Regions from separate parts of the Streptomyces spiramyceticus genome, predicted to be linked through region 2. Evidence: riboswitches for the same ligand, from Rfam matches in the RefSeq annotation. Region 2 holds a riboswitch; the other holds the start of a gene.
The links. Region 2 has a riboswitch for glycine ahead of gcvP (aminomethyl-transferring glycine dehydrogenase). Riboswitches for the same ligand answer to the same signal wherever they lie in the genome.
Positions count from the first base shown of each region.

Region 1: linked by a shared signal. The riboswitch ahead of gcvT (glycine cleavage system aminomethyltransferase GcvT) and the one ahead of gcvP (aminomethyl-transferring glycine dehydrogenase) in region 2 are both predicted to bind glycine.

Region 1 is NZ_JARBAX010000001.1:4,768,649-4,772,043, forward strand. It holds gene glyA (serine hydroxymethyltransferase) at 1-306, opposite strand, end outside; gene gcvH (glycine cleavage system protein GcvH) at 326-706, opposite strand; gene gcvT (glycine cleavage system aminomethyltransferase GcvT) at 765-1,889, opposite strand; glycine riboswitch at 1,925-2,033, opposite strand; glycine riboswitch at 2,034-2,152, opposite strand; gene PXH83_RS21980 (AAA family ATPase) at 2,303-2,992, shown strand; gene PXH83_RS21985 (enhanced serine sensitivity protein SseB) at 3,042-3,395, shown strand, end outside.
Region 2 is NZ_JARBAX010000001.1:366,370-369,764, forward strand. It holds gene gcvP (aminomethyl-transferring glycine dehydrogenase) at 1-1,287, opposite strand, end outside; glycine riboswitch at 1,354-1,503, opposite strand; glycine riboswitch at 1,505-1,602, opposite strand; gene PXH83_RS01550 (PRC-barrel domain-containing protein) at 1,719-2,102, shown strand; gene PXH83_RS01555 (DNA polymerase IV) at 2,012-3,395, opposite strand, start outside.

The DNA of each region.
Region 1 (3,395 bases), 4.4 Mb from region 2:
GTTGGCCTGGGCGCCCGAGTGCGGCTGTACGTTCGCGTGCTCGGCGCCGAAGAGCGCCTTGATGCGGTCGATGGCGATCTGCTCGACGACATCGACGTGCTCGCAGCCGCCGTAGTAACGGCGGCCCGGGTAGCCCTCGGCGTACTTGTTGGTAAGGACGGAGCCCTGGGCCTCCATGACGGCGACCGGAGCGAAGTTCTCCGAGGCGATCATTTCGAGGGTGGACTGCTGGCGGTGCAGCTCGGCGTCGACGGCGGCGGCGACGTCCGGGTCGAGCTCATGCAGGGGAGTGTTGAGAAGCGTCATCACGGTCCCGATCGAGGTCTCAGTTGCCGGAGGTGAGGGCGATGTACTCGTCGGAGGAGAGCAGGTCGGCCGGCTCCTCCGCGACGCGTACCTTGAACAGCCAGCCGCCCTCGAACGGGGCGGAGTTCACCAGCGACGGGTCGTCCACGACGTCCTGGTTGGACTCGACGACCTCGCCGGAGACGGGCGAGTACAGGTCGCTGACCGACTTGGTCGACTCCAGTTCGCCGCAGGTCTCGCCCGCGGTCACCGTGTCGCCGACCTCCGGGAGCTGGGCGTAGACGACGTCACCGAGCGCGTTGGCCGCGAACTCCGTGATGCCGACCGTCGCGACGCCGTCCTCGGCGGTCGACAGCCACTCGTGCTCCTTGCTGTAACGCAGCTGCTGGGGGTTGCTCATGACCTGAATTCTCCTGTACGCGGGGGAGTGCTGGTGAACGGGCAGGTTGTGCGTGGGGTCACTTCTGGCGCTTGTAGAACGGCAGCGCGACGACCTCGTACGGCTCATGCGTACCGCGAATGTCGATGCCGACACCGGAGGTGCCGGGCGCCGCGTGCGCGGCGTCGACGTATGCCATGGCGATCGGCTTGCCCAGCGTCGGGGACGGGGCGCCGGAGGTGACCTCGCCGATGACCTTGCCGTCGGCCACGACCGAGAAACCGGCGCGCGGGACGCGACGGCCCTCGGCGATCAGGCCGACCAGCTTGCGCGGCGGCGCGGTCTCGGCGCGCTCGGCGGCGGCCTCCAGGGCGGCGCGGCCGACGAAGTCGCCTTCCTTCTCGAACTTGACGACCCTGCCCAGGCCCGCGTCGAAGGGGGTGAGCGCGGTGGTCAGCTCGTGCCCGTACAGCGGCATGCCCGCTTCCAGGCGCAGGGTGTCGCGGCAGGAGAGCCCGGCGGGGACGAGGCCGACGTCCTTGCCCGCCTCGGTCAGTGCCTGCCACAGTTTCTCGGCGTCGGCCGGAGCCACGAAGAGCTCGAAGCCGTCCTCGCCGGTGTAACCGGTACGGGCGATGAGGGCGGGGACGCCCGCGACGGTGCCGGGCAGGCCGGCGTAGTACTTCAGCCCGTCCAGGTCGGCGTCGGTGATGGACTTCAGGATGCCGGGGGACTCGGGGCCCTGGACGGCGATCAGGGCGTACGCGTCACGGTCGTCCCGTACCTCGGCCTCGAATCCGCCTTGAGCGGCAGCGCGCTCGGTGATGGCGTCGAGGACGATCTGCGCGTTCCCGGCGTTGGCGACAACCATGTACTCGGTTTCGGCCAGGCGGTAGACGATCAGGTCGTCGAGGATCCCGCCGTCCTCCTGGCAGATCATGGTGTAGCGGGCGCGGCCGGGGCCGATGGTGCCGATGTTGCCGACGAGTGCGTAATTCAGAAGGTCGACGGCCTGCGGACCGGTGACGGTGATCTCGCCCATGTGGGAGAGATCGAAGAGGCCGGCGCGGGTCCGTACGGCGTTGTGTTCGTCGCGCTCACTGCCGTACCGGAGCGGCATGTCCCAGCCCGCGAAGTCGGTCATGGACGCGCCCAGTGAGCGATGCAGCGCATCGAGGGCGGTGTGACGGGGGACATTGCTCATGTGCGGGGCTCCCAGGGCATGACAGGCGAGGACAATCCTCCCCATCTGTCATCGGAACCTGAGAGGTTCACCGAGAGCTCGCAAAGAGCCCCGGCTTGCACCTTGGGTGGAGCCGCACGACGGCGACTCGCTTTTCAGATCTGCCTCGCCCGCGCGGTACGGGGCCTGAGAGATTCAAGGGAGGAACTTGCTCCTTCGGCGTCCTGGGCACTGCGTACTGCTGGAGTACAACTGGGTGCTTCGGACTCTCCCGCGCGGATTCAAGCGGCCGGTATGCAGTTGGCGCGCACATCATTGCACGCATCGTCCGGGAGCGGGACGCTCGGGCTGCACCCCGCAAATCGCTTGTGGCTCATTACCTTTTCTTTACACTTCTTGGGCAAGGGTGGATGACACCCGACTGGGGGAGGACGATGACGTTGCAGCAGCCTGGCGCGTACGCGGCCACGGCAGGGACCGTGCACGGCGCGGTGCCCGCACAGCACGGCGTACCGGCGAGGCAGGCCACGCGCCGGCCCGCGCCGACCGTCCGCGACCTGCGCCTGCGCGCGGGCCGCAGCCCGCGCGTTCTGGGCTTCTCGGCGGGGGACGTGGTGGTCGTCTCCGGCCTGCCCGGCAGTGGCAAGAGCACGCTGATCCGGCGTACGGCCAGTGCCGCGCGCCGCATTGATTCGCAGGACGTACGGGAGCGGTGGGCGGCGCGGATGCCGAGGCTGCTGCCGTACGCCCTCTACCGCCCCCTTGTCCGGGCGGCCCACTACGCCGGACTGCGGCGCGCGCTGCGCTCCGGCGACAGCGTCGTGGTCCACGACTGCGGCACGCTCGCCTGGGTACGCCGCTGGCTGGCGCGCGACGCCCGCCGCAGGGGCGTCGCCCTGCACCTGGTGCTGCTCGACGTGACGCCGGAGGTGGCACGGGCGGGGCAGGAGGAACGTGGCCGAGGCGTCTCCGGCTACGCCTTCGCACGGCACCGGCGGGCGGTGGCCCGGCTCGTACGGGACGCGGAGCGGGGCAGGGTGCCGGCGGGGTGTGCGTCGGCGGTGCTGCTGGACCGGGATGCGGCGGGGGCACTGACGGTGATCGACTTCCCGCCGAAGCGGTAGGGAAGAGCCCCACAGGGCACGGCCACGCACCGGCGTTAAGGTCGTACCCGTGGATTACCCAGACTTTCCGGCACCCGCCCATCCGCACGGCGGCGGCGGCTGGCCGGGCAATGAACTCGAAGAGGTCCTGGCCGCCTCCTTGGGCAACCCCGCCGCGGGTGCCCGCATAGTCGAGGTGCTCGGCCGCAGCCAGGTATGGGTGCCGCTGCCGTCCGGCGGCGGCCCAGACTCGCCGGACCTGGATCTGCCGACCCTGGAGATCCAGGGCGCGGCGTACGTCCCCGTCTTCAGCTCCGAGCAGCAGCTCCGCCAGTGCGCCGGACCCCACATGTCCTTCGCCGTCGCCCCCGCCCGCGAGTTCGCCCGCGGCCTGCCCCCGCAGCTGGGCATCGCCGTGAACCCC
Region 2 (3,395 bases):
GACAGATACGGAGTCGGCGTCGACGAGGTGCAGGTTGACGCCGCCCTGCCGGGCCGCGGCGACGACATCGGCGGCCTTGCCGGGGACGCGCACGGTCAGGGTGTCGAAGTACGAGCCGTGCACGACCTCGACACCGCCGGCCCGCAGGCCCTCGGCGAGCAGCGTCGCGTACCGGTGCGTGCGGCGTGCGATGCCGCGCAGGCCGTCGGGGCCGTGGTAGACGGCGTACATCCCGGCCATGACCGCGAGCAGCACCTGAGCGGTGCAGATGTTGCTGGTGGCCTTTTCCCGGCGGATGTGCTGCTCACGGGTCTGCAGCGCCAGCCGGTAGGCCTTGTTGCCGTCGGCGTCGACGGAGACACCGACGAGCCGCCCCGGCAGGCTGCGCGCGAACTTCTCGCGTACGGCCATGAAGCCCGCGTGCGGACCGCCGAAGCCCATCGGCACACCGAAGCGCTGGGTCGTGCCGACGGCGATGTCGGCGCCGAGCTCGCCGGGCGAGGTCAGCAGCGTCAGGGCCAGCAGATCGGCGGCGACGGTGACGATCGCCCCGAGCTCGTGCGCCTGCTCGATGACGGGCTTGATGTCCCGTACGACGCCGGACGCGCCGGGGTACTGGAGCAGCACACCGAAGACGCCGCGCTCGGCGACCTCGGCGGGAATCCCGTCGGAGAGGTCGGCGACGACGACCGCGACACCGGTCGGCTCCGCGCGCGTCTGGATGACGGCGACGGTCTGCGGCAGCGTGTCGGAGTCGATCAGAAAGACGCCGTTCTTGACCTTGCCGACGCGGCGCGCGAGCGCCATGGCCTCGGCGGCGGCGGTGCCCTCGTCGAGCAGCGAGGCGCCCGAGGTCGGCAGGCCGGTCAGGTCGGCCACCATCGTCTGGAAGTTGAGCAGCGCCTCAAGGCGGCCCTGCGAGATCTCCGGCTGGTAAGGCGTGTACGCCGTGTACCAGGCCGGGCTCTCCATGACGTTGCGCAGGATCACCGGCGGCGTGAAGGTGCCGTAGTAGCCGAGCCCGATCATCGGGGCGAGTACCTGGTTCTGGTCCGCGAGCGTGCGCAGCTCGGCCAGCACCTCGGCCTCGGTGCGCGCGTCCGGCAGCCCGAGCGCCCCGGCGCTCTTGATGACGTCCGGCACCGCGGCCGCGGTCAGCTCGTCGAGCGAGCCGTAACCGACCTGGGCAAGCATCTTGGCCTGCGCCTCGGCGTCGGGCCCTATGTGGCGCTGCTCGAAGGGGATGCCACGCTCAAGCTGCGAGAGCGGAATGCGGTTTGCGGTCATCTGCGGAAGGCCTCCTGGTCTGACACGACCTGCGAGGGGCACCACGGCACGGGTGCCCGGACGGCCTCCCCCTCTGTCATCTCAACCTGAGAGCTTCACCGGAGGGCCATTGAAGGCACGCTCCGGCTTTCACCGTCGGTGAGGGAGGGTTCCGTTCCGGACTGTGCTCTCTACGAACACAAGCCCGACCGGCGCCCACCCTGCTTTCCAGAGTGACCTCAACCGTGCGGTACGGGGGCCTGAGAGATTCCGGGGAGGATTTGCTCCTTCGGCGCCTCCGATACGTTCACCGAAGGACTCTCCCGCACGGGGTCAGCAGCCATTGGCCAGCCTACCAGCGAGGCCCGTCACCCATCCCTCGAGTGGCCGGGGCCCCCGATGTGCACTTTCGTAGTGTGTACGGGGAGCAGCTGCGATCAGTTGGAGGGACCGTGCAGACCGACATCGATCCACGCAGCCTGATTGGCCGGAAGGCGTTCGACCGCAACGGCAACAAGATCGGAACAGTGGACGAGGTGTACCTCGACGACGCCACCGGGGTCCCCGAATGGGCAGCTGTACGCACCGGCCTGTTCAGCCGGGACGCCTTCGTCCCCCTGGAGCCCAGCGAGGTCGTGAACGACTCCCTCCGCGTCCCCTACGAGCGCTCGCTCATCAAGGACGCCCCCGACTTCGGCGTCGGCCGCCACCTCTCCCCGGCACAGGAGCTGCAGCTCTACCACCACTACGGGCTCGATATCTCGTTCCCCGCTCCCGACACGCCTGAGGCGTCTGACAAGGACTTCGGCAAGATCGCCGGCGACGACACCGCCTGATCCTCCCCATCCTCTGCGACGGGCACCAGCGGGAGCGGATCCGACGGCACGAGGTCCGGATCGTCGACCTTGAAGGTCCTCACCCGCCCCGGCGCCGACGTCGGCTCCTCGAACCGCACCGTCACCCGCCCCACTCCGCTGCCCTGCACCCACCCCGCGCCGTACTCGGCGTGCCGCACGTCCTGTCCGGCCAGCCACCGGCGCTCCGGCGGCGGCTCGGACGCGTGCGCCGCCCCGTCGCCACCCCCGACCGGCTCCGCCTCCCCCACCTGTCGCACAGCCACATCCCCAGTCCCAGTCCCAGCCCCGGCCTCCGCTTTTGCCTGCTCGCCCGCTGCCTGGGCGAAGAGGTCCTCCTGGGTGTAGTCCGCGAGACCCGTGACGCCCACCCCGAGGAGCCGCACCCCGCCTGTCGTGTCCACTGCCTCCAGCAGCCGCCCCGCCGCCTCGCGGACCACGCTCGGATCGTCGGTCGGCCCACGCAGGGTCTCCGAGCGCGTCAACGTCGAGAAGTCGTACCGCCGTACCTTCAGCACGACCGTCCTGCCGGAATGCCCGGACGCCCGCAACCGCTGGACACACCGGTCGGCCAGCCGGCCCACTTCGATCCTGATCCTGACCCGGTCGTGCAGGTCCACCTCGAAGGTGTCCTCGACCGACACCGATTTGGCGTCCCGCTCGGCGACCACCGGCCGGTCGTCGTGCCCGACCGCCATCTGGTACAGCGACGCGCCGTGGGACTTCCCCAGCAGCCGTACAAGCTCGTCCTCGCCCGCCTCCGCCAGATCGGCGACGGTCGTCATCCCGGCCCGCCGCAGGTGCTCCCCGGTCGCCGGACCGACCCCGGGCAACGTCCGGACCGGCAGCGGTCCCAGCAGCTCCCGCTCGGTTCCCGGCTCGATGAGCACAAGACCGTCGGGCTTGGCCTGCTCCGACGCGATCTTGGCAAGCATTTTGGAGCCCGCGAGCCCCACGGACGCGGTGAGCCCCGTGACCACTCTGATGTCCGCCCGCAGCCGCTCCCCGGCCTTCCGGGCCGACACCGAGTCGTCGGCCACCCCTCCCGCCTCCAGGTCCACGAAGGCCTCGTCCAGGCTCAGCGGTTCGACCAGCGGGGAAAGCCGGCCGAGCAGCTCCATGACCTGTTCACTGACGGACCTGTAGAGAGCGAAGCGCGGCATGAGATAGGCGGCGTTCGGACACAGCCGCCGGGCCTGCGCCACCGGCATCGCCGAATGCACCCCGAAGCGCCTGGCCTCGTACGAGGCGGTGGCCACGACACCGCGCGTCCCG